2 regions of the Alkalibaculum bacchi genome follow, and region 2 is predicted to be linked to the other one. Evidence: predicted binding sites of a transcription regulator. Region 2 holds the regulator's gene; the other holds the start of a gene.
What was found. Region 2 encodes Rex, which represses fermentation and respiration genes when NADH is low (regulators of the CRP and FNR family bind a similar motif). Its sites were predicted from a motif close to ATTGTTAANNNNTTAACAAT; they were not measured.

Region 1 (16,159 bases), on a different contig from region 2:
TAATTCCATCGCTGACCGTATGGGAAAATGTAGTGCTTCCACTTGGTCTGGATGGCAGAAAGGTTAATGGAAATGAAATAATGAGTATCTTAGAAAAAATAGGACTTTCTGATAAGAAGGATGCAAAGCCTAATACCTTATCAGGTGGGCAAAAACAGCGGACAGCAATTGCCAGAGCCCTTGCTTCAACTCCTGCAATTATATTAGCAGATGAACCTACGGGAAACCTGGATTCACAGACGGAATTAGAGGTAATGAACTTGCTGAAAAAATGTGTAAAAGAATATGGACAGACGCTAGTTATGATCACACATGATGAGACCATTGCTCAGATGGCAGATGTTGTGATTTTAATAGAAGACGGCAGGGTGGTGAGCTGCTCATGAAGATGACTACAAGAATTGCATATGAAAATATGAAATACCATAAAAATAAAAACATTATAATTGGTATTACAATCATTTTAGTAACACTACTACTATTTTTAATTCCTACAATTGGAAAGAATATGATAGATGGTCAATTTGCAGTTGTAAAAGAGATCTATCCCACATGGCATGCTTTATATCGGGATGTGGATGAAAAAACAGTAGAAAAACTACCGGCTCATCATAATATTGCAGTACATGGCTTAAGAAGTGATGCAGGATATATGGTTGTTAACGATGCTAAGATAGCAATGATATATTTGGACGATGAAGGTTTTTCTTTGTACCGAATGAAGCTTTCAGAAGGAAAACTTCCGGAAAAGGAAGATGAAATTGTGGTTTCTGCCGGGATTTTAAAGGAATTAGGACAAGAAGGAACGATTGGAGACACCATCATGGTACCATACCAAATTTTACAGGATGGAGGTCTTGGCTTAGCAGAAGAGAGGGAGTTTATTATATCCGGATTTGTGGAAGACAGTCATTCCAATGTAAATGAGAAAGCATATTCAGCATTTGTGTCAAAAGAATTTCTGAAAAAGGAGATAACAGAGGATCAGATTTCCTATCGTTTTCTTTTTCAGGTAAAAGGGAAAAAGAATGCTCTAACGGATGATATGGAAAACACGATCAACAGCATTGCTAAGCAATTTTCCATCTCGGAAAATAATATACGCATTAATAAAGAATATTTAATGGCAAACTATGTAGACCCGGTTATAGTGCCTGCAATAACAGGCATAATACTTATTATTGCTTTGGCCGGTGTGATAACAATATTCAGCATTTATTACGTGGGAATGACGGAAAGAATACAGGAATTTGGAAAATTAAAGGCCATCGGAGCAACAAAACGCCAAATTAGACAAATTGTACTAATAGAGGGGTTGGGAGTTGCGTTATTTGCTATCCCAACCGGATTAATGATTGGAACAATCTTGTCAAAAACGGTGTTTTCAGGGTTTTTATCATATTATGAAAATGAAAACTCAATGATTTTAACAATGAAACAGTTATTAGAAAATAATCAGTTTTCTCTTTATCATTGGTGGTTTTATCTACTTACAATTTCAGTTGCTTTGCTCACGGTATATTTATCGTTATGGAGACCAATGAAAATAGCATCTGGTATTTCAGAAATAGAAGCAATACGTTATCACTCTCCGCAAGCAAAACACAAAAATAAAAGAAGAAAAGCAAAAGGTAAAAGAAAAAGTTATTCCAATGTTACCGTTCCCAGATTGTCATATATTTATTTGTTTGCTAATAAGAAGAATAGCATAATAACAATTGTGTCCATGGGAATTACAGGAGTTTTTCTGATGGTGGTTGCAACAGTTTTGTCTTGTGCCAACCCAAGAGAAAGTGCAAACAATTCAGTATTAGGACAGTATGAAATTTCTATACATATGGAAACCGGAAATAAAGAACACCCGGAACGTGAGTGGAGTAGTATCATTAGGGATAATCCACTGAATGATCGTTTGAAAGAAAAAATAGAAGCAATAGATGGAATCAAGTCTGTGTCAAGCTTTGGTTTTGTTCGAGTTTCAGCACAAGTATTTGAAGGAGAAGCCGAGGGAATCTGTGGAGTGCCAGAAGAGTATGAAAAGGAGTTAGTAGAAGGAATTATTGAGGGAGAGGCAACCTATGAAGATTTAAAATCTGGAGATAAGGTAATTGTAGATAGAAATCTGTTGCACTGGTATCCGGGTATTCAAATCGGTGATACTCTAAATGTGACCATAGAAGACGGAAACGGGAGTCGGAATAAGAAGGTTGAGATAATGGCAATAGGGGACTATTCGATTGGATTCACAAATTCTAATTATCTTCTTATGGCAGAAGAAGGTGCTAAGAAGTTAAGTACTTATAACATTAATGAGGTATATCATATTTTTGCAACGAAGGATTATGATAAGAATACAGAAGATGTATTAAAAGAACTGATCGCCAGTTCGGATCGGTTACAAATGCAAACGTGGAAAGAACGATATGATGAATGGAAATCGGCGCTTGCTGTAACAAGTGGCGCAAGTTATGCTTTTTTAGGAATTCTTGGAGTAATATGTGTGATGAATATGATAAATACAATGATTCATAGTGTTCATGTTCGTAAAAAAGAAATTGGAATGATGCAGGCGATTGGCATGACAGATCGACAGTTAGTAAAAATGTTGCATCAGGAGGGTCTGTTTTATACAATGGGCACGCTTGTGCTCTCTCTTGGTTTAGGAAGTATACTTGGGTATCCGGTATTTTTATGGGCTAGGAACAATGGTATGTTTAATATCAGCGACTATCATTATCCAATTATGGCAGCAGTTATAGTATCGGTCGTAATGATTTTTATTCAACTAATATTAGCTGCTATTTTAGGAAAATCAGTAAGAAAGAAATCACTAATCGATAAAATACGGTTTAGTGAATGATTTTGTTGATTTAGATAATTTAGAATATATAAAAAGATGCTGTTGAATTGAACAGACCATTTGATAGTAATATATTCAAAAGAGCACTGTGTGACAAGCGTTGAGATTATACTTGTACTATTCTATATAAGTGTATACTAAAATAGGGTGATAAAAATGCAAATTAACCGATTGTTTGAAATAGTATATATCTTGCTTGATAAAAAAATAGTAACTTCTAAAGAGCTTGCAGAGCGATTTGAGGTTTCTCCAAGAACTATTTATCGTGATATTGAAACTCTTTCTTCAGCAGGTATTCCTGTTTATACGAGCAAAGGCAAAGGTGGTGGCATATCACTTTTGCCCGATTTTGTGCTGAATAAAGCTATTATAACGGATAAAGAAAAAGAGGACATTCTATCCTCATTAAAAGCTGTCAACGCTGTTAATCTCAGCAAAACAGATACCGCACTTAGAAAGCTCAGTAGCTTGTTTGGTGAATCAAATACAGATTGGATTGAAGTAGATTTTTCTTCTTGGGCTAACACACAGAAGGAAATTGAAACATTCAATGCAATTAAGTCTGCAATATTAGACAAGAAAGGCATTTCTTTTTCTTATGCTAGCGCAAAAAGGCAGCAGACATCACGTGAAGTAGAGCCTTTGAAACTGTGCTTCAAAAGTAGCTCATGGTATTTATATGGATATTGTAAGTCACGATGTGATTTTCGTTTCTTTAAGTTAAGACGAATGAAGGAACTTTGTGTATTAGAGCAAAATTTTCAGCGGAAATCCCCAAATCAAATTTTTTCTAACGAGAATGTATTTCAGGAAGAGTATGTTAGACTAAAATTAAAGCTGTCTGCAAAGGTTGCTTACAGGGTATATGATGAATTCGATAGCTATGAGCGACAAGAGGACGGAAGCTTTATTGCAGAAATTAACTATCCAAAGGGTGAGTGGATATTTTATTACATCACAACTTTCGGTAGCCAATGTGAAATTTTAGAACCAGAGGACGTGAGGAATAATGTGAAAGCAGAATTGAAAAACATATTGAAACATTATCTTTAATATGACACACAGTTGTCGTATTAAGAAAAGTATAATAGCCTTATCAAATATATGGAGGTTATTTAAAATGAATTATGAAATCGTAAAGTTAGAGCAAAAAACAGTTGTAGGTGTTAGTGCAATTACTAGCAATGCTGATCCTAAAATGCATGCAGTTATCGGTGGGCTATGGGAAAAGTTATATCAAGGTGGAGTAAATGCTGCAATCAAAAATAAGATTAACGAGTATGCCATCGGGCTTTATTCTGAATACTCAAATAATCAATACTGCGTTACTGCCGGTAATGAGGTTTCAAAAGTTGAGAATGATGAACTAGATGTAAAAATTATTCCTGCAGGAAAATATGCAAAGTTTTCTATACATGGACATATGGAAAAAGTAGTTGCCGAGGCCTGGGACGAAATCTGGAAATTGGACTTGAACAGGAGCTTTACCGGAGATTTTGAGGAATATCTTAATAGTGATTGGGATCATGCAGACATTAATATTTACATTGCATTAAAATAGAATCCAACATATAAGAAGACCATGTTTATATTATTAAATTAACACATTGTAAAATTGCAATGTGTTTTTAATGCAAAAAAGTACTGTCAAGTAAGAGTTACCCGACAATCAATAGAAAAATCAGATGATACTAGAGGTATTCTGGCTACAATATGCAGAATAATAATAAAAATTGAAATACGGAGTTGACATTTGTTAAAGAGATTTTTAGTCATTGGATTGATAAAAGAAGAAAATCTATTGTTTTCTGGAATATAGAGAACTTCTTGATATAATTAAATTAATAATTAATTGCTAGTAAACATTATATATCTTATAAGATACCAACAAGATAAAAATAGGCTGTTAGTAAAGGAAGGATATTCTCTAAAGAATATATTAACTTATAGATTTGAAAAGATTGCTTTTAAGGAGAAGGTGGATGTGAAAAAGTTTTTTGTTTTTTCTCTAACTTTAATTGTAATAGACCAATTAATTAAACTATTTATTTCACACTATTATATAAATGTTGGCGTGGTTTTATTTCCAGGTATTTTATTCTTTGATCCTATTCAGAACACGAATTTAAATTGGATAGCTAGTATAATTGACTATAAAACCCCTGTGTTACTTATGGTTGTTATTCAGATTTTAGCCTTAGTTGTAACTTTATTATCCTGTCGTTATCTCTCATATCTTTGGATTCAGGGAAAGAAGTGGCTAAATGGATGGTTAATATTTTTTGTTGCAGGTATATCATGTTCATTTGTTGATGTACTCTTCTGGGGTGGGAGTTTAGATTTTATACGATTATTTGACTGGTTTACATTTGATTTTAAAGATATTTATTTGGATATCGGGTTAATTTTCTTGCTATTATATATTACAAATTATTACACGAAAATATATCGTAAAATGAGCACAACAGAACGCAAGCAAACGGCTATATGGCTTTGGATAAAAAAGGGTATGCCTTCATTACCTACGGAATAATAGATATTATCCTAGAAAACTATTTTAAATATAGCAATTAAAAACAAAGGGGGTAAGAATAAGTGTATAAATTTTCTTAAATCAATCAAAGAGGAGAATCATTTTATTACTCCTCTCTTTATTGTGCAAAAAAAGAGAGGCATAATTATTAAGAGTATAGTATTTTATCGTTAGGAGAGGAAAAGGATGGAATGGATAGAACGCTTGAATGGAGCAATAAATTATATTGAAGAGCATCTTGGTGAAGAAATAAATCTAAATGAAGCATCTAAGATTGCTTGTTGTAGTAAGTATCATTTCCAAAGAATGTTTGCATATATGGCGGATATACCATTATCTGAATATATGAGACGTAGAAGAATGTCCCTTGCGGCAGTAGACTTGCAGAGTGGAGATAATAAAGTGATTGATGTTGCCTTAAAGTACGGATATGATTCACCAACGGCATTTAACCGAGCATTTAAAAATATTCATGGTATTGCACCATCACAAGCTAAAGAAAAAGGTGTAGTTCTAAAAGCATTTCCGCCGATTAGTTTCCGAATAACGATAAAAGGAGACAGTGAGATGAATTACAGAATTGAAAAGAAAGAGGCATTTAGAATTGTAGGAGTGTCAAGTCCGCTTGAAAAGGAAATTGAGAAGAATTTTAAGATTGTACCAACTATGTGGGCAAATGCAGCTTCTTCTGGAATGATAGCACAGCTTGCTATGATGATGGATTCAGAACTAAAAGGCTTGCTAGGCGTTAGTTCATGCAATGAAGCTGAGGATTGGAAATACTATATTGCAGTTGCATCGACAAAATCTTTGCCTGATGGGACCGAAGAGTATATTATACCCTCTGCAACATGGGCTATTTTTACAGGTGAAGGAACGAATCAATCAATTCAAGATTTGGAGAAAAGAATTGTAACAGAATGGCTTCCAACATCAGGATATGAGTATGGGAATGCCCCTGATATTGAAGTATATTTAAATCCAGATCCACAAAATGCAAAGTATGAGGTGTGGATTCCAGTTATGAGAAAAGAAAATAATTGAAAAAACTGCTAGTACAAAACTAGTAGTTTTTTCAAAGATAACAATAAAAGAGTTTACACCTCATATATTTCTCTAGAGCCCGAGATAGAAGCAGAGATTGCTTTCTCTACGCAAGCTACTGCTTCTATTTTATCATGATTTTTCAGTGCCCCTAAGATGTTTTGTGCGCTATTATAAACAGATTCACTTCCATATTTCTCAATATATCTAATCCAAAGGTGGGTAACAGGAACGCGAAAAGACCTATAGATTAAGGGAAGCAAAGTGTTTTGACTGATCATAGCCAATTCATGGTAATAGGTGAAAGCGGCATCAGCAGCCTTTTCAATATCATCGTTTAGTATCTCATTTATATATGTCTCCAAGGAGACAATGTTTTCATGTGTGTGTCGATCTACAGACAATTCTACCGCCAACTTATCCACAATCATCTTAATCTCTAGAATAGACCGAATCTCATCCCGGCGTAAGAGCCCCCCATTGTAATTCATAATAGAGAGAAGTGTATCTACTGTACCAAACCTACGATAATCTAATACATATACTCCTGAACGGGGTTTTACCTCTAAAAACCCTTTCCTTGCAAGCTCAGTAATTCCACTGTTTACCACAGCACGACTGACCTGCATCTTTTCTGCAAGGGTACGTTCCGATGGAAGTTTTTCGCCTATTTTTAGTTTTCCAGAAAGAATCAAAGATTCAATTTTCATAACAAAAAGCTCTTTTAATGTAGGGGCTTTTAATTTTACAAAATCCATTTGCATTCCTTTCTTAAGACCGAATTTCCTAACTGGTATAACCAGATAATAAAAATATGGTAACATAATATGGAGTATAAATCAATAGAATACACATTAGTTTGATAAATACTTGACAGTCCCTACAAATATTTATAGAATGTAAATAACTGCACTACTGGTATGACCAGATTGATATTTGGGAGGGAATGATGTTAAAGTGAAAGAATTTAGAGTTCTAAAAATCAAGGAAAGTATATTTGAAGATAATAACAAAGACGCCCAGCGCTTAAGAGAGAAGTTAAAAGGTGAGAATACCTTTTTGCTAAACTTAATGAGTTCTCCAGGAGCGGGAAAGACGACTACATTGGTGAATACCATCCATCGTCTGAAAGATAAACTGATTATGGCTGTAATGGAGGCAGATATTGATTCGGATGTGGATGCAAGGACAATTTCCGAGACCGGTGTGAATGTAATTCAACTGCATACAGGAGGAATGTGCCATTTGGATGCAGATATGACCAGACAAGGACTTGAAGCATTAGATGCAAAAGGGACTGATTTAGTCATTCTGGAAAATGTAGGAAACCTAGTGTGTCCTGCCGAATTTGATACGGGAGCCACAAAAAATGCAATGATCTTAAGTGTTCCTGAAGGGGACGATAAGCCTTTGAAATACCCACTAATGTTCCAGGTATCAGATGTTCTTCTTATTAATAAAATAGATACTCTGGAGGTCTTTGACTTTAATCTCGACCTGTGTGTTGAAAGAGTCAAAAAACTAAATCCAAACATCTCTATCTTCCCTATTTCTGCAAAGACAGGGGAAGGTATGGAGGCATGGACAAAGTGGTTGTATAAAGAAGTGAAAGGAGAGTAAACGATGAAGCAATCAATTACAAAGATGTATTTTCCGCAAGGTTATGAGTGCAAGCACAATGAAAAGGTAATGGCCTTTGCCAATATGCTAGGGCGGAAGGATCCCAAAAAGAATGGATACAAGTGGGATGATCCAGAATATGTTATTTTGGAGGCCGGTGTTGACGACGATATGGCTGAAGTAGGTATAGCTATGGGGTATTTCACTAAGAGGACGGCTAAGGAAATGGCCGAGATTATGGGTAAATCCGAAGACTATTGCTATGAGCAGATGATGAAGCTAGCTTGGTATGGTACTTCCTTTGTAAATGTTATAGATGGGGTGGATACCTTCTGGCATGCAGAAAGCTGGATTCCCGGTATTATGGAGATGATCGTCAATAACCTAGAGGTTGTAAAGAAGTACCCTATTGTCACCTATGCCATGGAGGCCTATGGAAGAGTTCGAGGTCCTATGAGTTCAGGTATGTTTCCTCCAGGAATTGGCCTCATGAGAGTAATTCCCATTGAATCTGCTATTGATAGCAACAGTCGTAGGGCTAGCTATGAGGAAGTTTCAAAATACTTAAATGATAATACGATATTTTCCTGTTCTCCTTGCTCCTGTCGTACAGATAGAGAAATTATGGGCGAGGGATGTGGTCATCTAAAAGAAGATATGTGTATCCAGATGGGACATGCAGCAGAATACTATATCCGTACAGGACGTGGAAGGGAAATAACCAGAGAAGAAGCTTTTGAAATTATTCAGCGAGCTGAGGAAAATGGTCTTATGCACCAGATTCCTAATATTGACGGTTCTGGTAAAACCCATGCTATCTGTAACTGCTGTGGATGCTCTTGTCTATCCCTACGCTCTGGAACTATGTACAAGAACGTGGATATGGTACGGTCTAATTATGTATCCAAGGTTGATAAGGATAAATGCGTAGCCTGTGGTCAATGCGTTGAAAACTGTCCTATGAATGCCATGAGGCTAGGTCAGAAGCTTTGCTCTAATGGCCCTGTAACAGAGGATATTACGACAACCCATACCCCAAGAAACAATGATTGGACAGAAAAAGAGTGGAATATCGATTACCGAACCAATCGGGAAGAAGTTGTAGATACGGGTACAGCTCCATGTAAAACCAGTTGTCCTGCCCACATTGCCGTACAGGGATACATAAAATTAGCAGCTCAAGGGAAGTATACAGAAGCTCTTGAACTGATTAAAATGGAAAATCCATTCCCTGCAGTTTGTGGATATATTTGTAACAAGCGATGTGAAGATGCATGTACCAGAGGCGATTTGGACGAACCCATTGCCATTGACGATATCAAACGTTTTATTGCAGATCAAGATTTAAAGAAAGATAATAGATTTATTCCTAAGAAACGTAATAATTACAGTGATAAAAAGATTGCTATTGTGGGATCTGGCCCAGCTGGATTGTCCTGCGCATACTTTCTGGCCATTGATGGATACGATGTGACGGTATTTGAAAAGGAAAAGGTACTGGGTGGTATGTTGACTCTTGGGATTCCCTCCTTCGTTCTTGAGAAAAAAATTATCGAGGCAGAAATCGATATCTTAAGAGAACTTGGTGTTATATTTAAAACCGGAGTAGAGGTTGGAAAAGATATCACTTTGGATGAGCTTAGAAGTAATGGATACGAGGCCTTCTATCTGGCTATTGGAGCCCAGAAGGGGCGAAAAATTGGCATAGAGGGAGAAGACTATGAAGGAGTCATATCCGGAGTAGAATTCCTTTCACGTATCAATCAAAATGAAAAAGAAACCATTTCTGGTAATGTAGTAGTAATAGGTGGTGGTAATGTAGCCATTGATGTAGCCCGTGTAGCAGTCCGTGCAGGCGGGGAAAACGTTAAGATGTTCTGTCTGGAAAACAGAGAACAGATGCCAGCTTTGGATGAAGAAATTCATGTGGCTGAAAGTGAAGACATCACAATCAACAATTCTTGGGGTCCTAAGCGTATTATAGGAGAGAATGGTAAGGTGACAGGAATCGAACTGATGCGCTGTATCAGTACTATTGATGAAAATGGTCGTTTCAGCCCTAAGTACGATGAAGGTGATACGATGATTGTAGAAACTGACTATGTTCTTCTATCAGTAGGACAGTCTATCGACTGGGGTGGTGTTTTAAGTGGAAGTAAGGTAGTACTAAATTCCAACAATACCATCCAGGTAGACGATGCTACCTATCAGACGAAACAGGCTGACATTTTTGCAGGTGGAGATGTGGTGACTGGACCTAGTTTTGCCATTGATGCCATAGCAGCAGGAAAGCAAGCTGCCATTTCTATTCATCGTTTTGTCCATGAGGGACAGGATCTGTTGATTGGACGTAGTCGTCGCCAGTATTTACAGTTGGATAAGAATGCGGTTATTCTTGATAGTTTCGACAGAACTCCTAGGCAAAGAGCAGGAAATATTGATGGTCAGAAAGCCAAGAAAACCTTCCGTGATATTCGCACATCCCTTAGCGAAGACCAGATGAAGAAGGAAACCGAGAGATGTCTTGGCTGTGGTGCTACGGTGGTGGATGAATACATGTGTGTAGGTTGCGGAATGTGTGCTACAAAATGTAAGTTTGATGCTATCACCTTAGAACGTGTTTATGATGGTGAAGGTGTAGAGTTTTTAGGCATGAAGAAGGCGATTATACCCCATGTGATTAAGCGTAAGGTAAAGATAACCGCCAAAAAAGTTCTTGGAAGGAAAAAATAAGCCATGCACGAACTAGGTATCATGTACCATATTGTTGAAAAAGTGTTGAAAGTTGTAGAATCGAATCAGCTTCAAGAGGTTGAGGCCATTGTACTGCAAGTAGGAGAATTATCTTCTGTGGTTCCAAGGTATCTTCATGCTTGCTTCCCAGCAGCTGTAGATGGCACACTTCTTAAAAATACCAAATTAGAAGTGGAAATACTCACAGCCAATGGAATTTGTAGGGCTTGTGGAAAGGTATTTCCACTGGTGGCAAACTCAGAAGTTTGTCCCGAGTGCCAGAGTAATGAATTTGAGATGATCAGTGGTGGCGACTTCTACCTGAAAGAAATCAGGGCTTGTTGAACTGATTATAAAAGGAAAAGGGTTCGGTTATATTCTAGCCAAAGCCCTTTTTCTGTATTGTTATATCTATACCACTAGAGTATAATCTTTGAATATTATTTTATTAAAAATATCTCCAAAAGCTATATTCATGATTGCAATAATGGGAATACTGTAATGCTTCTAAATATCATTGAAAATAAGAGCAGAGCAAGTCAAGCGGATAAAACGTAATAGTGATATGCTATCTATTAAAGGAGGTGCATATCATGCATGCATGGGAAGCCATACAAAAAACATTGAATTTTATTGAAGAAAATATTAGTGAAGAAATTGATATCGAACAGCTTGCTAAAGAATCAGCATTATCCCTTTTTTATTACCAAAGGTTGTTCTCCCGTCTTGTTAAGAAACCAGTCCGAGAATATATTAAGCTGCGCCGATTAGCTTACGCTTGTAAGTTGCTTGCTAATAAACAACTCCGAATTTTAGATGTTGCACTAGATTGTGGATTTGGAAGTCACGAAACATTTACAAGAGCATTCAAAGAAGCCTATAAAATGACTCCAGAGGAATATCGCAGGAAACCGGTAATGCTTAATCAGTTTGATAAGCCAGATTTACTGTTAAACTACACTATAATTGACGAAGGTGTGCCACTTATTAGTGATGGCATTGTGTTGGAGTTTAACCGTAAAACAATCTTGCACCCAATTCTTTTTATGGGATTCAAAGGTATTATTCCTATTGGGGGACAAATGCCACTTGGCGAAGCTACAGGTATAGATATGCCTGGTGAAGTCTGGGGAAAATTCCACCAAGAAAAACAAATCATTCCTCGGATACAGGGAGGACGCGAACTGGGAGTTGCGTATCTTGGTGATGTACCCGAAGGCTATTTCACTTACTTTGCTGGTGCGGAAGTGCCATGGCAAACAGAAGATTCTCGATTTGTTAAATGGGAGCTTCCTGCCAGAGAATATATTGTTTGCGGATTTGAAGCAGAAGATTTTGAACAACTTGTAACCGTAGTTCTCAATAAAGCTGTAAAATATAGTGGATTTTGGCTAGATAAACACGGATTGACAACGGATGTTTATTCTCCTGAAATGTACTATGACAGCTCACCAGGCAGTGTCTATATGGAATTGTGGATACCGGCATCAAAAAAGTGTTGATTTGTCGCCATAATAACGGTTTTTTTATTACCGTTGTTATGGTAGCAAGTGCGTGTTTACTTCATGTTCTATTTGATCGACATGCCATTTAATATTATTGTGTGCTGATGGTATCTACAATGGACATATGATGAATTCGTTCTACTGGGCCTCGTACAGCTAAGATAACAGACAAAAGGACGATTGCTACTATGATAGTAATTTCTACGAATGGAATATTCCATTGTTCGCCCCAGTGAAAGGTTACCAGTCTTGCATACAAAAACTTATTGACCATTAACCCGACAATACCGCCACAAAGACTTCCTGTGATTGCATAGGTTGAGGCTTCAGCAATAATCATTTTTATTAGCTGCCGATTACTTAAACCGATGGCACGAAATGCTCCATACTGCTTCATGCGAGATGAGACACTCATTGCAAGGCTATTTACCATATAATAATTTGAGGTATTAATGGAAGTCGGAAGATTATACATAATATGTTGAGTCAAATGGGTATACAGTAGTAGAAAAAGCGCTTATTCAAGGAGATATGCTTCCTGAGTATGTGTTAATATGTAAGGTGAGGAGAATATGAATATGAGTTTAGCAGATCCTAGTTCAGGCTTGCCAAGTGCATTTATTATCTTTGCATTTGTTTTTTGGATTTTAGAAAAAGGTCTTATAGTAGGGATTTTGATATATCTATATAAGATACATGGCATGATTAAAAAAAGAAGGAATAGAATAATTTAAAATTCTCATGATAGGCATTTATTAAAATTACCCTTTTTTATTATTAATAAGACTATTTTTGCAGAAAGTTTATAATCATTTATAATATTCTTAAACAAATAAATTTTTTATACTAGGGGGAGTGATTATGTCAAAAATAATTATTATAGAAGATGCCGAAACTATAAGAGAAGAACTTAGAACGTTCCTAACTAAATATGGATATGAGGTTGTTGCGCCAACAAACTTTGAACATATTATTGAATATACTCTAAGTGAGGAACCGGATCTAATACTTCTAGACATAAATCTGCCTGTATTTGATGGATACTATATATGTAGAGAAATAAGGAAAAGTTCAGATGTACCTATAATAGTAGTTACAAGCAGGGATAATGAGATGGATGAACTTATGAGTATGAATTTAGGTGCCGATGATTTTATTACAAAACCATATAATACTCAAATTCTTTTAGCAAGAATCACCTCTATACTAAGAAGAATTCAAGGAGTTCATATTCAAGATATAATTACCTATAATGATTTAAAGTTTAATTTGTCCAATGGATCTATTATATATAAAGGTAATTCAGCTGAACTGACAAAAAATGAAATTAAGATACTTTCTTGCTTGATTAAAAACAAAGGAAAAATCGTATCAAGGGATGATTTGATGGACTTCATGTGGAATTCAGATATTTTTGTAGATGATAATAATTTATCCGTTAATATTACCAGATTAAGAAAAAAACTTGAAGAAGTCGGAATGAAAGAGAGCATTGAGACAAGACGTGGATTAGGATATATACTACCATGAATATAAAAGATTATTTAAAAGATAGAACTTTATTCTTATTGATTCATTTTATGTTATTTACTATAGCGTGGGGCATTATGCTACTTATTGAAATGAGTACTCATATAATTATTCTGATTTTTTGCATCTGGTTTCTTCCTGTTTTTTCTTTTATAATTACAGAGTTTATTAAGCAAAAAAACTTTTATAATGAAGTAACCAACATAATGAATGATTTGGATATAAAGTACCTATTATCAGAGATTATTAAAGAGCCAGAATTTATAGAAGGTAAGTTCTTATATGATTTGTTAAAACAGGCGAATAAGGATATGCATGAACATGTAAAGAAGTATAAAGATATGGAAAGTGAATATAGAGAATACATAGAGACCTGGGTGCATGAGATAAAGACTCCTATTGCTTCAGCAAGACTAATTATAGACAATAATCAAGATGAAGTTACCAAAAACATTAATTATGAAATAAAAAAAATTGAAGAATACATTGAACAGGTATTATATTACTCAAGAAGTAATAATGTAAGCAAAGATTATATTATTAAAGAAATTTCTTTAACTACCCTAGTAAGAAACGCCATAAAGAGAAATTCCAGAGACTTTATAAGTAGAAAGATTTCTATAGATATGGAAGCTGTAGAGGGCACAGTGTATGGTGACGCTAAATGGTTAGAATTTATTCTAAATCAAGTGATAGGAAATTCCATTAAATACATCAGAGAAAAGGGTGGGAAAATAAAAGTATATACTGTTAAAAATGAAAACAATATTGCTCTTACAGTAGAAGATAACGGGATAGGTATTATAGATAATGATATAAATAGAGTTTTCGAAAAAGGTTTTACTGGAGAGAATGGAAGAAAATTTGGCAGGTCTACTGGAATAGGACTTTACTTGTGTAAAAAACTTTCTGATCAGCTTGGCTTAGGATTAAATTTAACCTCGAAAATTGGAGAGGGAACAAAGGTTAGCATCATCTTTCCTTTAGGTAAGGTTAACTTAATGAGTTGATTAACTTTGTAATAACGAGTTTGCAGCTACTGCACATTATAGTAGCTGTAAACTCGTTATTATTATTTTAAAAGACTTCACTATATTTCTAACCTTTCAGAAATGTAACTTTAATAAAATATAAACCAATATGTATTCATAAGTACCCCTGATAAGATAATAAGTGTAAATAAAAAATAGATTTAGGGGGAATTGAAATTGAAAAAAAATGTAATCTCAACAATAATAGTTATTCTTTTATTGATTAGCGTGTACTTCGCTTATACTTACTATAATGGCCCAAAGATTATAGAGGCCGTTGTATCAAAAAGTATCGATGATAATGGAAGGCCTATAAGTATAACCACTAAGTTTTCACCAGAAGATATAGTTTGTTTTGCAGCGAAGGGCAATAGATTCTGGGTTAAAGAAGCACAAGTTGTATGGTATAAAGGCAAAGTTAAAACAGCAAACAGATTTTTGGTTGAAGAAGATATAGTTATAAGCGATGCCGGGTACTTCTCTACCAAACTATCCGTTCCAGAAGGGCTTGAAGAAGGACATTACAGTGTCAGTGTATATGTAAATGGTAGGGATGTTATTGAAACTCACACCGAGTTTGATGTGAAAAGATAAAGATATATGAAATTATGGGGGAAAAGGAATGAATAATATATTAAGCGTTGAAAAAATTGAAAAATACTATGGCAATAAGGGGAATATAACAAAGGCAATTGACAATATAAGCTTTAAGGTAGATAAGGGAGAGTTTGTTGGAATAATGGGACCGTCAGGTAGTGGCAAGACTACTCTTTTGAATTGTATTTCAACTATTGATACCGTTACAACTGGGCATATTGTCATAAATGGTCAGGATATTACAACACTAAAGGCAAAGAACATTGAAGAGTTCAGACGTGATGAATTGGGTTTTATATTTCAGGATTTTAACCTTCTTGACACCCTAACGGCCTATGAAAATATAGCACTAGCCCTAACAATACAAAAGAGGAAAGTTATTGAAATAGATAAATTTATAAAAAAAATTGCAGAGAAGCTTGAAATTACGGAGGTTCTAAAAAAGTATCCTTTTCAAATGTCAGGGGGGCAAAAACAACGAGTAGCTTCTGCGAGAGCCTTAGTTACTGAGCCCTCACTCATACTAGCGGATGAACCTACTGGTGCTTTGGACTCTAAATCATCAAGATTGCTTTTGGATTCATTTGAAAAGTTGAACAAAGAATTTCAATCTACGATACTGATGGTTACCCATGATGCCTTTACAGCTAGTTATGCTCATAGAATCTTGTTTATAAAAGATGGTAGGATTTTTAATGAATTGATA
Region 2 (16,159 bases):
GTGTCCTAAGAAAATTTTCAATCTGTACCGGATACAAATTTTCTCCGCCGCTGATAATCACATCTTTTTTGCGATCTACAAGATGAACAAAATGGTCCTCATCCATTCGAGCCATGTCACCTGTAAATAACCAACCGTCTTTGAGCACTTCTGCTGTAGCATCTGGATTTCTGTAATAACACTTCATAATGCCTGGTCCTTTTACACAAAGTTCCCCTACTTCACCTTGCTTAACGGCCTTCCCTTTTTCATCTGTAATTTTTATTTGCCACAGGTGTCCAGGGATTCCTATGGCACCTACTTTAGAGACATTGTCTATGCCTAAGTGAATGCAACCAGGCCCTATAGATTCCGACAAACCATAATTCGTATCATATTGATGTCCTGGAAAATAGTCTAACCACCTATGAATCAGACTTGGAGGAACAGGCTGTGCACCAATATGCATCAATCTCCATTGAGAGATCTGATGTTCTTCTAACTTGATTTCGCCTCGTTCAATTGCATCAAGTATATCTTGAGCCCATGGTACCAAAAGCCAAGCAATGGTTATACCTTCATCAGATATGGTTTTCACGATCCACTCAGGATCTATGCCTCTAAGTAATACTGCCCTACTACCAGATAAAAGACTTCCAAACCAATGCATCTTTGCACCAGTATGATAAAGGGGCGGAATGCAGAGGAAATTATCTTCTCTTGTCTGCTTATGGTGGGCTACTTCTACTTTAGCAGCTGTCATAAGACTCTCATGGGTATGTAATATTGCTTTTGGAAAACCAGTCGTACCTGATGAAAAATAAATCACAGCATCTTGCTCATCTTTAAGTATGATTTTAGGAGCTACTGAAGAACAACATGCAGTCAATGAATAATAGTTTTCAGCAAAGGAAGGGCAATCTTGACCTAGGTATAGACGTATTTTTACTCTTGAAATCTTATCTCGAATAGCTTCTATTCTTCCTGTAAACTCTGGGCCAAATATTATGACGTCACATTCTGCTAGATCGATACAGTATTGGATTTCATCTGAAGTATATCGATAGTTAAATGGTACTGCAATTGCACCAGTCTTTAATATTCCAAAATAAATGGGCAGCCACTCTAGGCAATTCATTAATAAAATTGCCACCTTCTGACCTTTTTGTAATCCTCTATCCAATAAGAAATTGGCCATGCGGTTTGCTTTATCATCAAATTCACGCCAAGTCATTTCTCGACGGAATTTCTTTGATGGATCTGTTTCAACTAGATCATAATCTTTCCAACTGGTTTTAATTTCTTTTATTCCTGGGTTGATTTCAACCAAACTTACTTCACTGCCGTATAAGGCTGCATTTTGAGTAAGAATTTCTGTAATAGGCATGTTTTCTTCTCCATTTTATTATTTTCTGGAGGGGTAGGGTTAAAGGTAGTTGGCTCTATTTTGTGCAGTGGCGCCTTAGCAGTGGTCTTTGCCCCCTGCTAAGGTCGTGAAATTCGCCAAATGAAAGAAACCGCCCTCCGAATATTGCTATTCAGAGGACGGATTATGTCCGTGGTACCACCTCAATTTACAAATATCTCACGACATTTGCCTCAACAGGTGCAATCACACCCTTGCACTATAACAGGTGCACCTGGCAAAGCCTACACAGAAAATTACCTTCAGCCCGCAATTCCTGGAATGTATTCAAAACAATTCATCTTTTGCACCTTCCACCAACCGGTTGCTCTCTATAAAGCCTGACATCGCTTTTACTTATTTCCAATCAACATTATTTAAACTTGATTGTACTCTTTTTGTAAAAGAAAGTCAATGTCAACTTTTATATTTCTTGTTAAGTTATTTTAACATAATTTTACCCTCTCAAACTCTTTAAAGGCTACTTCGTACTCATAAAATAGGTCAATTATTTTCAAATATACAAACAAATATGAATGTGTAGACCCTTTTAAGTTCGTAATATGAATTTATTACATTACATTGAAGGTCCATTTTTATCTGCTAATAAGGCCTGATTTTCACCTGTACACATTAAATAAAACAACCTAGGAAACTCCTATCAGTCAAGGATTTCCTAGGTCTTATTTTTTCTGTTGTTCGTTTATTATCTAATATTTTGCACTTGTGTAATTTGGGGATTCCTTATCAATAGAGACATCATGTGGATGACTTTCTCTTAAACCTGCACTTGTAATCTTGATGAATTGAGTATTTTCTTTTAATTCTTGAATATTTGCAGCACCACAATATCCCATACCAGAGCGAAGGCCACCTAACATTTGAAACACTGTATCTGCTAATGAACCTTTGAATGGAACTTTTCCTTCAACACCTTCAGGAACCAGTTTATTGTTGCCCTCTTGGAAATAGCGATCAGAGCTTCCTTGTTTCATGGCTGCAATAGAACCCATTCCTCTATAGGATTTAAAGCTTCTACCTTGATATATAATCGTTTCACCAGGGCTTTCTTCCGTACCTGCAAAGAGGCTACCGATCATAACCGTATCCGCTCCTGCTGCAATAGCTTTTACAATATCTCCTGAGTACTTAATACCTCCATCAGCGATAATTGGAACGCCATATTTCTTAGCCACTTCTGCACAATCCATAATAGCAGTGATTTGAGGAACACCAATTCCTGCAATAACACGTGTAGTACAAATAGAACCTGGTCCAATTCCTACTTTAATAGCATCTACTCCTGCTTCGATTAAATCTTTAGCTGCTTCTCCTGTAGCAATATTTCCAGCGATAATTTGAAGTTCAGGATAAAGTTCCCTAATGTGTCGAATGGCATCTAGTACACCTTTTGAATGTCCATGTGCTGTATCAACAACCACTACGTCTACTCTTGCTTCGACTAGAGCCTTTATTCTGTCTTTTAGGTCTTTGTTTACGCCTACAGCTGCACCAACTAAAAGTCTTCCTTTATCGTCTTTTGCTGAATAAGGGTATTTGATAGCTTTTTCGATATCTTTAATTGTAATTAAACCTTTTAAATTATTGTATTGATCTACAATAGGAAGCTTTTCGATTTTATGACGTTTTAGAATGTTTTCTGCTTCTTCTAAATTTGTCCCCTCTGGAGCAGTGACCAGATTGTCTTTTGTCATAGCATCTTCTATTCTCTTTGTAGGATCATTTTCAAATCGAAGGTCTCTATTGGTGATAATGCCCACTAACTTTCCGTCTACTGTAATGGGAACTCCCGATATGCGGTATCTTTCCATAAGCTCTAATGCATCGCCTACTACATGGTCTGGGCTTAAGAAGAATGGGTCTACGATGACGCCGTGTTCACTTCTCTTAACCTTGTCCACTTCCATAGCTTGATCTTGGATAGACATGTTCTTGTGTATAATACCAATACCACCCTGTCTCGCCATAGCTATAGCAAGCTTTGCTTCAGTTACAGTATCCATTCCTGCACTAATAATAGGAATGTTAAGCTTGATTTTCCTCGTTAAAACCGTAGCAAGTTCTACTTGATTTGGTAAAACTTCTGAATGAGCAGGTATTAATAGAACATCATCAAAAGTCAAACCTTCTTTTACTATTTTTCCCATACTGTACACTCCTAATTTAATTTTATTATCGTGAAGGCAACGAGCCAAGTGGCTGCTTGCAGACATTTGGCGACTGCCCGCGTAACCATAAGAAACTCGCAAAGCGTGTTTCTTGTGGTTGGCTGAATTTATAAGACAATTCGAACATTGTTGAATGAAAAGATATTGAATATCCGTAAGAATATTTTTATTAGTATAGTATTAACTAAAAAGATTGTCAATATCAAACCTAATTTTCAGAATATTTACATTTCACAAACACTTCGTTAAAAGCGCCTTCTGCGCTTTAGCCATCAGCAGCCAGCTACTAGTCACCAGCGTTCTAGGGTCAAGTCACTCAGATCAAGGCTTTCATCTATATATCAAGATGACTCAAATAGTAGATAAAGCAAAACTTCTAACTTTACATATTAGATATGCGAGTTCCGCATTGAGCCTTTTGCTTTCAGCCAAAAAAAAAGCCTCTTACGAGACTTTTCTTCATTACTTAGGCCGGAATTACATCATTCCGCCCATTCCACCCATGCCGCCCATTCCGCCTGGCATTGCTGGTTCATCTTTTGGTAATTCAGCTACTGCTGCTTCTGTAGTTAAGAACATAGCCGCAACAGAAGCTGCATTTTGAATTGCAGATCTTGTTACTTTTGTTGGGTCTGTAATACCTGCTTGGAACATGTTTACATATACGCCTTTAGCAGCATCAAAGCCCATACCATCTTCTTTTACTCTTAAGTTTTCAACGATAACAGAGCCTTCTAATCCTGCATTTGCAGCGATTTGTCTTACTGGCTCTTCAAGAGCTCTTCTAACAATAGAAGCACCTGTTTTTTCGTCGTCTTCTAAAGTGTTAATTAAATCTTCTACTTTTGAAATAGTACCTATGAATGCTGTACCACCACCGCTTACAACACCTTCTTCAACTGCTGCTCTTGTAGCGTTTAAAGCATCTTCAATTCTGTACTTGCTTTCTTTCATTTCTGTTTCAGTTGCAGCACCTACTTTGATTACAGCTACACCACCTGATAATTTAGCAAGTCTTTCTTGTAATTTTTCTCTATCGTAGTCAGAATCTGTTTCTGGAATTTGTCTCTTAATTTGATTGATTCTGTCTTCTACATCCGCTTTATTTCCTTGGCCTTCTACGATGATTGTATTTTCTTTATCTACTTTAATTTGTCTAGCTCTACCTAATTGCTCTAATGTAGCAGATTTTAAATCAAATCCTAATTCATCAGAAATCACTTGACCACCTGTTAATGCTGCAATATCAGCTAACATAGCTTTTCTTCTATCGCCAAACCCTGGAGCTTTTACTGCTACGCAGTTAAATGTTCCTCTTAATTTATTTACAACTAGAGTAGCTAAAGCTTCTCCATCTACATCTTCAGCGATGATTAATAATTTTCCGCCTGTTTGAACGATTTGCTCTAGTATTGGTAAAATTTCTTGAATATTACTGATTTTTTTGTCTGTTATTAAAATATAAGGACTGTCTAATATAGCTTCCATTTTTTCATTGTCTGTTGCCATGTATGCAGAAAGGTATCCTCTGTCAAATTGCATACCCTCTGTAAATTCTAATTCAGTACCCATACTTTTGCCTTCTTCAACAGTGATAACACCATCGTTTCCTACTTTTTCCATTGCATCAGAAATTAATTTACCGATCTTTTCATCTGCTGCAGAAATAGAAGCAACTTGAGCAATACCTTCTTTGTTTTCTACTTTTTTGCTTGTTTTGTGTAATTCAGTTACAACTATTTCTACTGCCTTTTCAATACCTCTTTTTAATCCCATTGGATTTGCACCAGCAGCTAAGTTTTTCATACCTTCTCTAATGATAGCTTGAGCTAGTAATGTAGCAGTAGTAGTACCGTCACCAGCTACATCGTTGGTTTTTGTAGCCACTTCTTTTACTAATTGTGCACCCATGTTTTCATAAGGGTCTTCTAATTCGATTTCTTTTGCAATTGTAACACCATCATTTGTGATGATTGGAGAACCAAAGCTTCTTGATAATACAACATTTCTTCCTTTTGGTCCTAAAGTAACCTTTACAGTATCTGCTAGTTTATTAACACCTTCAACTAATGATGCTCTTGCATCTGAAGAAAATTTAATTTCTTTTGCCATTTTTATTCCTCCTCTTATTTTACTTTTTATTCAACTATTGCTAAAATATCGTTTTGTCTCACGATTAAATAATCTTCGCCATCGATTTTAACTTCTGTTCCTGAGTACTTAGAATAAATTACGGTATCTCCTACTTTAACTTCTAATTCTATTTTTTTACCATCTACTAATTCACCACTGCCTACTGCTACTACTTGAGCTTCTTGAGGTTTTTCCTTTGCAGTACCTGGCAAAACAATGCCACTTGCAGTTGTTGCTTCTTCTTCTTTTACTTTAATTACAACTCTGTCACCTAATGGTTTAAGTTTCATATAAAAACCCTCCTCGTATTTTATCCGAATTGATTGTTAGCACTCATTATTGTCGAGTGCTAATCGACACATATAATGATACAAAATAAATTCTTAAAAGTCAACTATATTTTGGCATTTTTATTTTACTTATATTCAACTTTCTCATATTTTTTTAACAGTATTGGAACAAAAATTTTATATCTTTACAATCCACACCTCTACATTTACATACTAAATATGAGAGTTCCGCTTTCCACATTCAGCTTTCCGCATTTTCTGTTAAATCACCTAATCTTTCTACAACTGATTTCTTGCATAGTAAAACAAATACTGTTGTGCAAAGCCTGCGTTATCTTTCCACATATCTTCTGCAAATTTTTGAATTTCTTTAGGTGTGCACTCTCTTTTAAAGTATAATTTTTCTGTTACCTTTCGAATCCATACGTCTATGGGGTAGCAGCTGTACTTTCTCATAGAAAATAGCAGAATACAGTCTGCCACTTTAGGTCCAATTCCTTTAATTTTAAGGAGTTCTTTTCTGGCCTCTCCTGTTTCTAAATTCTTAAGATTATATAAATCTACTTGACTTTCATTGACCTTTTGTACAGCATCAATAATATACTTAGCTCGATAGCCGCTTTTAATTTCCTCCAAATCCTTTTCTGTAATCCCCTGTAAACTTTCTGGTGTAGGAAAGGTATAATACTCTTCTCCTTTATAGCACATCTTTTGACCGAAAAGTTTACTAAAACGTTCTAGTATTTTTTTTATTCGAGGAATATTATTATTAGCAGAAATGATAAAGGAGATTAGAGTTTCCCACTCATCCTGACACAAAATCCGAATGCCCTTACCATATTCTGTAGCAGCTTTCATGATCTTCTCCTTTGATATTTCTTCAATTAATTCTTCATAATTTCTATTTAAATCAAAATAATCTACCCATATATCCTTAAAATCTTTTTCATCTGTATTATAAAAAGAAATTTCTTGTCCTACTTGATACATTTCTAATACCTTGTCTTTTACTAGACCTATATAATGCCCTTGTTCTACTTCATTCCAACGGAAACATTGTCCACATTCAAAAGTCTGCTTTAAATCAAAGTACCCTGTTTGAAGAATTATTTGATTTTTGTGTATAGATGTTTCTTTTAACATATGTGCACCTCGTATGATTGTCATATCTATGATGGAATAATTAATATTACCATAATTCTATAATATTTGATACAATACTATTATAATCTAAAACAGTCTCTCTTAAAACAATACCTATAGAGGAGTTTACTATGTTTAAAGAACAAAATCACAAGACTATTATTTATGCCATTTTGGGGTTTATCTTATTTGTTATTTTATTAATTGCTAATATGGCTGAATTTCTTACGTATTTTTTGATTACCGATTCTTTTACTTTTTTAGAACTGCCCATAAAAAATGCCAGTGTAATAGAATTTATCATTTTTGCTATATTATCCACGTTAATCTCCTTGTTTAGCATTGCTCTCATGCGAGTGAGAAAATACAATGCAAATATAGCCTATGCTTTATGCCTGATATTCATTATTATGAATGCTCTAAAACTCATTTTTTATTTTCCTAGTATTACTTTAAATAAAGAGCACTTCTTTTTCCTACTAAAGCAATACATCCCTTTAGTAACCAATACTGTAACGATTTTCTTTGGCGCTATGCAGATTTCGGAAATCAAATATGATAAATATAAATAAACCAACGCAAAGCGTTGGTTTATTTATATTTAGTCCTTAGGCGCTACACCCTAATCACTCGCACTATGGCTATCTTAGATAGCCTAAATAAAGACTCAAAAGGAATCCCAAAATGCTAGAGACTAACGACTAGTGTCTAGCGACTACTTTTTAGATTTTAGGGACCTAATGATGGCTTCTGCTATTTTTTCCATAGGCACGCCCTTATTCATACTGATCTTTCTTATGTATGTGTATGCACCCTCTTCTGTACATGACTTTTTTTCCATAAGAATGCTTTTTGCTTTTTCTATTATTTTTCGCTCGGCTAGTTGTTTTTTAAGTTTTTCGATTTCTCGGTCTAGTAGTAACATCCTTTCTCCATTAGCTATAGCGCCTTTTACGATTTTTAATAATTCTACTTGATTCATAGGTAAATGTACAGATCCGTATATCCAACCTTTTTCAATCCAATCTATGTAATCATTCCTAAAATCATTTGCTACGATTAAGACCGGACATATTTTTTCAGTATAAATAATATTTACTACATCAATAGCTCTCAAACCACGAAGCTCCTCATCTACTATGACCAAATCAATATGCCTAGTATGGGCAAGGCGAATCAAACTATTTCCATCTTCGCAAGTCAATACATTATAGCCGGATTTTTTTAAGCCTAACTGAATATGAGCTTCAAGCTTTTTATTGTTAATACAAAGTATCAGACTTTTTAGCATACTTTCCTCTCCCATCTGATAGTCCCTAGTCATTACTCTTTAGTCATTAGCTTGCATGTGTCAGGATCTTTCGCTACCGCTCAAGATGACTGGGGTAGCAGCTAAGAATTTATACAGTATATAAAAACGCGCCTAAGGCGCGCCAAACGATTATTTAACTATGGTTCACTTATAATGATTATAACAGTTTACTTAGGGAAATAGTATCTCAAACAATATATTAGATGCTAGTCAAATATTGGTCTAATTCCCACTTTGATACTTGTGTTCTATAGTCATTCCACTCATGTAATTTACCTTTGATATATTTTACCCTTGCATGCTCACCTAATGTATCCATCAATAATTCATCTTGTTTTAATGCTTCTATTGCTTCTAATAAGGTACCTGGCAATGCACCAATTTCTTTTTCTATTTTTTCAACTTCGGTCATATCATACACATTTTCTGAAACAGGTGCAGGTGGCATTAGTTTTTGTTCAATCCCCGATAGTCCAGCCGCCAAATTACCTGCTAATGCTAAATATGGATTTGCTGAAGGATCCGGATTTCGAAGTTCTACCCTGGTAGATGATCCTCTTTTAGCAGGAATTCGAATCAAAGGACTTCTATTTTTAGGAGACCAAGCAATATTGACAGGAGCTTCATAACCTGGTACTAATCTCTTATAGGAGTTTATAGTTGGATTTGTAAGCGCCGTCAAACCTCTTGCATGCTTTATTAATCCAGCAATATAGTGCATTGCTGTATCGCTTAATTGGTATTCTCCATTTGGGTCATCAAATGCATTTTTTTCACCGTTAAATAAAGATTGATTGATATGCATGCCAGAACCTGCAATGCCATAAATAGGTTTTGGCATAAATGTGGCGTGAAGACCATGTCTTTGAGCAATTATTCGAACGACCATTTTAAAAGTCATAATATTATCTGCTGCTTTTAGCGCATCTGAATACTTAAAGTCAATTTCGTGTTGACCTGGAGCGCATTCATGATGGGATGCCTCAATTTCAAAACCCATCTCTTTTAAGGTAAGTACCATATCACGTCTTGCACTTTCACCTAAGTCTACAGGAGCTAAATCAAAGTATCCTGCATCATCATTTGTCTTTAAAGTAGGAGTCCCATCTTCTCCTATTTCAAATAGGAAGAATTCACATTCAGGACCTACATTCATGGTATATCCCATGTGTAATGCTTTTTTAATTGTTTTCTTCAAAATATTACGTGGACATCCTGCAAAAGGAGTATTATCTGGATTATAAACATCACAAATCAATCTTGCTTCTCGTGCAGTTTGAGGTTTCCATGGAAATACGACGAATGTATCTAAATCTGGTTTTAAATACATATCCGATTCTTCGATTCTTGCAAATCCATCAATAGAAGATCCATCAAACATGATTTCCCCATCTAGAGCCTTATCTAATTGCTCTATGGTAATGGATAAATTCTTCATAATTCCTCGTAAATCTGTAAATTGTAAATGTATAAATTCTACGCCCAATTCTTTTGCCTTTTGCATAACTTCTTGTTTTGTCACTCTAAATCCTCCCTATTGATATTCATCTTTTATAACAAAAAACGTCTACAATATGAGTAAAAAATACTCAATTTATAGACGTCATTGTCGTTTATATTTACTTGTGTTTATTATATTTAGTTCTCTTTATTTTGTCAATTTAAATATCTAAATTATCTTCATTCATTAGATAAGTTAAGGTATATAAACTTTCGTTGATTGAAACATTCTCAATAATAATATTGTCTGGAACATTGACATCATTCGGTGCAAAATTCCAAAGAGCTCTAATATTAGCGCGAACAAGAATATCTGCGATTTCTTGACTAGATGATTTCGGTACACAAATAATTCCGATATTAACACCATTATCTCTTACAAAATCTTCTAGTTCCATTATATCATGTATCTTAATATCTCTAATGGTATTGCCTACTAATCTTGGATTAACATCAAACATGGCTAGAAGCTTAAAACCTTCTCTTCGAAACCCTTCGTAATTACTTATGGCTTGACCTAGATTACCAGCCCCTACAATTACGGTTTTGTATTCTCTATTTAAGCCTAAAATGCTTCCTATTTCCTTATATAAATCATTGACATTATAGCCATAACCTTGTTGCCCAAACCCTCCAAAACAATTTAAATCTTGGCGTATTTGAGATGCAGTCAATCCCATAATCTTACCTAATTCTTTAGAAGATATTCTGTTTACATCATTTTCTATCAATTCACCTAAGTACCTATGATATTTGGGCAATCTTCGCACTACGGCCATAGACACCTTTATTGAATTTCTTTGCATATGCTTACTCCTTCCAGATAAACCCATCAAACAAATCTAGTCAACCTATTATAGCAAACTTGATATTATAGTGTCAAATGGAGTTTATTTCTCGTCTTTAATCTGTTAAAATGAATTATTCCTATTATTCACGCCAAAATCTTATTTGAAGTCTTTATTAAGTACAAAATGTCTTATTCGACATATAAATAAACTAAAAATCAATTTTCATATAGCATAAGTTAGGAGGATGAAAATTGCTCACTTGTAATAATATCACTAAAAGTTACGGAATAGATCTTATACTAAATAATGTATCCTTTAAAGTGGATAAAAACGATCGCATTGGCATCGTTGGTAAAAATGGCTCTGGTAAATCAACCTTATTTAAGATTATTACCAACAACTTATACTTTGATTCAGGGGAAATAAATATAAGTAAAGATACCTCTATTGGCTATTTGTCACAAGACTTAAATTTAAATGAGGACATAAGGATTTACGACGAGCTATTATCTGTCTTTCAAATTTGTATTGATCTTGAAGGGGAAATATATAAATATCAGGAGCTCATGAGCCAAAATATTGATTTAAACAATACCATGGATAAATACTCTAAGCTCGTAGAAGAGTTTGAGACCTTAGGAGGCTATGAGTATCAAAGCCGCATACGAGGAATCGCTAATGGACTAGGCTTTAGCGAAGAAGAATTAGATAAGAAAATTGGCGAATTAAGTGGAGGGCAAAAGACTCGCGTCGCCTTAGGAAAATTATTGCTTTCAAAACCTCAGCTTTTTTTATTGGATGAACCTACAAATTATCTAGATGTAACTGCCATCCAATGGTTGGAGAATTATTTGCAATCCTATGATGGTGGACTCATGATTATTTCCCATGACAGGTATTTCTTGGATGCAGTTGTAAACAAAATATTTGAAATTGAAAACCACAAGCTCAATGAGTACAATGGTAATTATTCTAATTATGTAATGAGAAAAAAGGAAAATTTGGATATTCAAATGCACCATTATGAACTGCAACAAAAGGAAATTCAGCGCCAGGAAGAAATCATTGATCGATTTCGGCAGTTTAATCGAGAGAAGAGCATTAGAAAAGCAGAAAGTCGAGAGAAAATGCTAGATAAAATGGAGCGCATTGAAAAACCTATCGTCTTTCAAAAGAAAGCTCGCATTCGCTTCGAACCACAAATTAAGAGCGGAAAAACAGTCTTAGAGGTCATGAATTTAAAGAAGTCTTTTTCTGAAAACACTCTTTTTGAAAATATTGACTTTACTATATTCCGAGGAGAAAAGGTCGGTATCGTAGGAGCTAATGGTACTGGAAAGACGACCTTGCTTAATATTATTGCGGGAAATCTATCTCAAGATCAAGGAGAAATTGTTCTCGGTCACAATGTAAATGTAGAAATGTATCATCAAGAACATCAAGGTTTAAATCCTAATAATAGTATCCTCTCTGAAGTATGGGCATCAAAGCCTGCTGCAAATGAAGGAGAAATACGAAACTTTTTAGGTGCTTTTATGTTTACAGGAGAAGACGTCTTTAAATCGGTAGGCTCTTTGTCTGGTGGAGAGACAAGCAGAATTTCCCTTGCAAAGCTCATGTTATCAAAATCTAATTTTTTACTCATGGACGAACCTACTAATCACCTTGATATGGAGACAAAAGATATTTTAGAAGAAGCTTTAATCCATTATACAGGAACGGTACTACTTATTTCTCACGATCGATACTTTTTAAATAGAGTAGTAGATAAGCTCCTCGTACTTGAGAACAATGGCATTTTTATGTACAATGGCAACTACGATTATTATCAAAAGAAGGTCAATGATGCCAAACTCTTAGAAGAACTAGAAAATCAAGGATCTTCTATGACAAAGACTCAGATGAACAATATAAAAAAATTAGAAAACAGCCAAAAGCAGAAATTAAAAACTCTTAAAAAGGAAATAAGCACCTTAGAGACGAAGGTCAACGAATTAGAAGACCAAATCAAAGAATTTGAGCTCCTCATGTGCAAAGAAGATTTCTACGATGACTATGATAAAGCGAATAGCATTACAGAAGAGTACAATACTACAAAAGAGGTTTTAGATGTAACTTTAGAAGAGTGGACCGAAAAACAGCTTGAACTAGAGCTTTTTAACAATAGCTGAGCGATGGTTGAACTATTGTTAAACAATTGTCTAACTATTGTTAAAAATAATACAAAATTTACAAAAAATATAGGAGATTTTATCGAAAGAAAATCTCCTATATCTTTTTGAATAAACCTACACTACACAACCTAAATTTTCTACTTAAACAATCGTTTAACTACTGTTTAACCATCGCTCAACAACTGTTCAACTATTGTTCAACCATCCTTCAACGATAAATTCGCCACAGCATTTATATCAAAAGCAGAAAACTCTCCTTTTATATACTTATAATATCCTGCACTTGCAATCATGGCTGCATTGTCACTGCATAAATCTGGTTCTGGAAAGTGGATGGATAGCCCTTTGTCTAAGACCATCTTTTCCAAGGTGTTTCGAAGCAAACTGTTCCTTGCCACACCCCCAGACAAACATATGATAGACATATTATTTTCTAGAGCTGCTTTCATGGTTTTATCTGCTAATACATCTATTACGGATTTTTGAAAACTAGCTGCTACATCATTAATATTGACTTCAATATCCTTCATTTTACAGCTATTTAAGTAATTTAAAACAGATGATTTTAAGCCACTAAAACTAAAATCATAACTGTCTTCCTCCAAATAAGCTCGAGGAAAATTTACAGCTTCAGGGTTTCCCAATTTAGATGCCTTGTCGATTGCAGGACCACCAGGATAACCTAATCCAAGGGATCGAGATATTTTATCAAAAGCTTCTCCTGCTGCATCATCTCGAGTTTGGCCTAAGACTTCATATACACCATAATCTCTTACGATGACAATATTCGTATGCCCTCCTGAGGCTACTAATGTGATAAATGGAGGCTTCACTTTTTCATTGTCGATATAATTTGCGCTAATATGCCCTTCCATATGATTTATGCCAATAAAAGGCTTATTTAAGCTAAAAGCAACGGCTTTTGCATAGGATAAACCTACTAATAAGCTTCCAATTAATCCTGGTCCGTAAGTTACGGCTACACCATCTACATCTTCTAACGATATATGACTCTCTCTTAATGCCTTTTCTACAATAAGATCAATTTTCTTTATATGATTTCGAGAGGCTATTTCTGGCACTACACCTCCATAAGCTTCATGAATATCGATTTGAGAGTAGATGATATTAGAGTGACACTCTCTACCATTTTTAACAATGGCGGCAGAAGTCTCATCACAAGAAGACTCAATTCCTAAAATGATTATATCTTTATCTATTGTTCTTTCCTTCTTTCTTTAAATTCTTCTAATACTCCCTTACCTCTTATAAATAAATTTTAAATTTTGATTTCTATTCATTTTACGCTCCATAAGAGAGCCTAGCACTCCTATAGATAAAAGGAGAGCTAAACTTGTACCTAATATAAGTGTTGCAATACTCATAAAAAAGTGAATATCAACCATATTGATGAGTACACTTTCCATTGGATCTAGAATCCAATAATCATTTGTAAAGAATATTTTATGAAAAACAACAAAATACTTATTAAAATCTTGACTTATTACAATTGCTAGGAGTCCCCCCACTACAATAAAGGTTATTGCGCTGTATTTCATGGCTTTGTATAATTTTGTTTTGTCCTTTTTATAAAAACAAATCCCACATATCACTGTAAGAAGACCACAAACGTTTCGTAAGATAATACCAGTATGAAATAGATTCTTTACGTCTTCCATGTGAACAATTTCTCTCTCTTTAAAGACAATCTGCTCTTGGCCGTCTATAACACCCTTTATAGCAAAATCCTGCCTGTCACCTAGTAAAAATTCCTGTATTTCGTCTGTTATTTTCATTAAATCATCGATCTCAATATTGGTAGTCATTACAACTCCATTTTCTAGATATTGATCTCTAAAAAATCCGTCCCACATGACTACAAATTGTACTGTCGTCAAGAGAACAAATATGGGAATGGCTATGACTAAGAGAATAAAACCTATCCTTTTTAACATTTTTTCCTCCACATAATGATGGCATCTTCTTGATTATCTTCATAATATCTTGGGCGAATTCCATATTCTTCAAAATTAAACTTTTTATACAATTGCAAAGCAGCTTTATTGCTTTTTCTTACCTCTAAGGTCATTTTGTAAATATGATGTTCTTCTGCTTCTTTAATCATGTAAGACAGGATATGACTACCGAATCCCTGTTTTTGATAATTTGGGTCAATAGCAATATTGGTAATATGGGCTTCATCTAAGATAAACCACATGCCTCCATAACCTGCAATCTTCCCAGAAGATCTTATAACTACGTATTTGGCTAGAGAGTTTTCTAATTCTTCTAAAAACATATTCTCTGTCCACGGAATAGAAAAACACCTTTCTTCAAGAGTCAAAAGCGCTTTAATTTGATCTTTTTTCATCTCTAAAATGTCTATGCTCATTTATTTGCTCCAATTTCCCCATACAGTTGCATCTTTCCCATGGTATTCTCATAGGATGCTTGTAGTTTAGCTTTTGTGTAATCATTATAATCCCCTTTAAGAGCATCTCTTACAGGAAGCACTTCATAATGAAAGCTTCCATTAGATTCTGTTCGATTTACCCAAGTGGGTATGTAGTTCACTCCTACTATTCTCTTATCTCCAGATACAAAGTCCTTTTCTAAAACTAAATCTACAATGACTCCATCTTCTGTATGTGTGCTATTTGCAATAGAGCCTAAGGTCTCTCGCCTTTGATTTGAGATAAAATTGCCCATAGAGTATATGACGTATTTTGCCTCTCCGTCTATATAAATGATATCAGACTCTTGTATTACGTGTGGATGACTTCCTAAAATAATATCTGCCCCCCACTGAAACATACTATTTGCTAATTCCTTTTGATAAGAAGAGGGTTTTAACTGGTATTCATTTCCCCAGTGAATAAACACGATAGTAAAGTCTGCTCCATTTTCCTTGGATTGTTTAATATCACCTTCTATTTTTTCTTTATCGATGAGATTCACCATATACTCTCTGTCTTGTGATGAAAGCATACTTTCCATGCCATTCAAACCATAAGTATAGCTTAAAACAGCTATTTTAATATTCTCTACTTCTGCAATATATATGTTTTCTCCTGGCTCTTTATAAGTTCCTACACTGACCATATTGTTTTCTGCAATTTTATCGATGGTTCGGATTACTCCATTTTTTCCTTTGTCTAATGCATGATTATTGGCAGTAGCTAGTACATCATATCCTATTCTGCTTAAAGTCTCTACACTTTCATCAGGAGCATTAAATACGGG

Region 1: hypB (hydrogenase nickel incorporation protein HypB) is a predicted target of Rex. The motif match lies at 7,296-7,315, and genes of this name have one in related genera.

What each region holds. Positions count from the first base shown of each region.
Region 1 covers NZ_QNRX01000006.1:165,732-181,890, reverse strand. The annotation lists gene DES36_RS06320 (ABC transporter ATP-binding protein) at 1-386, shown strand, start outside; gene DES36_RS06315 (FtsX-like permease family protein) at 383-2,860, shown strand; gene DES36_RS06310 (helix-turn-helix transcriptional regulator) at 3,017-3,913, shown strand; gene DES36_RS06305 (GyrI-like domain-containing protein) at 3,981-4,421, shown strand; gene DES36_RS06300 (signal peptidase II) at 4,845-5,393, shown strand; gene DES36_RS06295 (AraC family transcriptional regulator) at 5,580-6,437, shown strand; gene DES36_RS06290 (FadR/GntR family transcriptional regulator) at 6,491-7,195, opposite strand; gene hypB (hydrogenase nickel incorporation protein HypB) at 7,395-8,057, shown strand; gene DES36_RS06280 (FAD-dependent oxidoreductase) at 8,061-10,790, shown strand; gene DES36_RS06275 (hydrogenase maturation nickel metallochaperone HypA/HybF) at 10,794-11,135, shown strand; gene DES36_RS06270 (AraC family transcriptional regulator) at 11,384-12,292, shown strand; gene DES36_RS06265 (FtsX-like permease family protein) at 12,387-12,728, opposite strand; gene DES36_RS14780 (hypothetical protein) at 12,874-13,029, shown strand; gene DES36_RS06260 (response regulator transcription factor) at 13,157-13,825, shown strand; gene DES36_RS06255 (sensor histidine kinase) at 13,822-14,835, shown strand; gene DES36_RS06250 (hypothetical protein) at 15,034-15,450, shown strand; gene DES36_RS06245 (ABC transporter ATP-binding protein) at 15,479-16,159, shown strand, end outside.
Region 2 covers NZ_QNRX01000001.1:73,194-89,352, forward strand. The annotation lists gene DES36_RS00355 (class I adenylate-forming enzyme family protein) at 1-1,366, opposite strand, end outside; T-box leader at 1,518-1,764, opposite strand; gene guaB (IMP dehydrogenase) at 2,095-3,552, opposite strand; gene groL (chaperonin GroEL) at 4,051-5,685, opposite strand; gene groES (co-chaperone GroES) at 5,712-5,996, opposite strand; gene DES36_RS00375 (DNA-3-methyladenine glycosylase family protein) at 6,276-7,139, opposite strand; gene DES36_RS00380 (hypothetical protein) at 7,271-7,711, shown strand; gene DES36_RS00385 (ANTAR domain-containing response regulator) at 7,855-8,430, opposite strand; gene glnA (type I glutamate--ammonia ligase) at 8,651-9,955, opposite strand; gene DES36_RS00395 (redox-sensing transcriptional repressor Rex) at 10,113-10,757, opposite strand; gene abc-f (ribosomal protection-like ABC-F family protein) at 10,994-12,913, shown strand; gene tsaD (tRNA (adenosine(37)-N6)-threonylcarbamoyltransferase complex transferase subunit TsaD) at 13,114-14,136, opposite strand; gene DES36_RS00410 (TIGR01906 family membrane protein) at 14,176-14,871, opposite strand; gene rimI (ribosomal protein S18-alanine N-acetyltransferase) at 14,865-15,308, opposite strand; gene DES36_RS00420 (CapA family protein) at 15,305-16,159, opposite strand, start outside.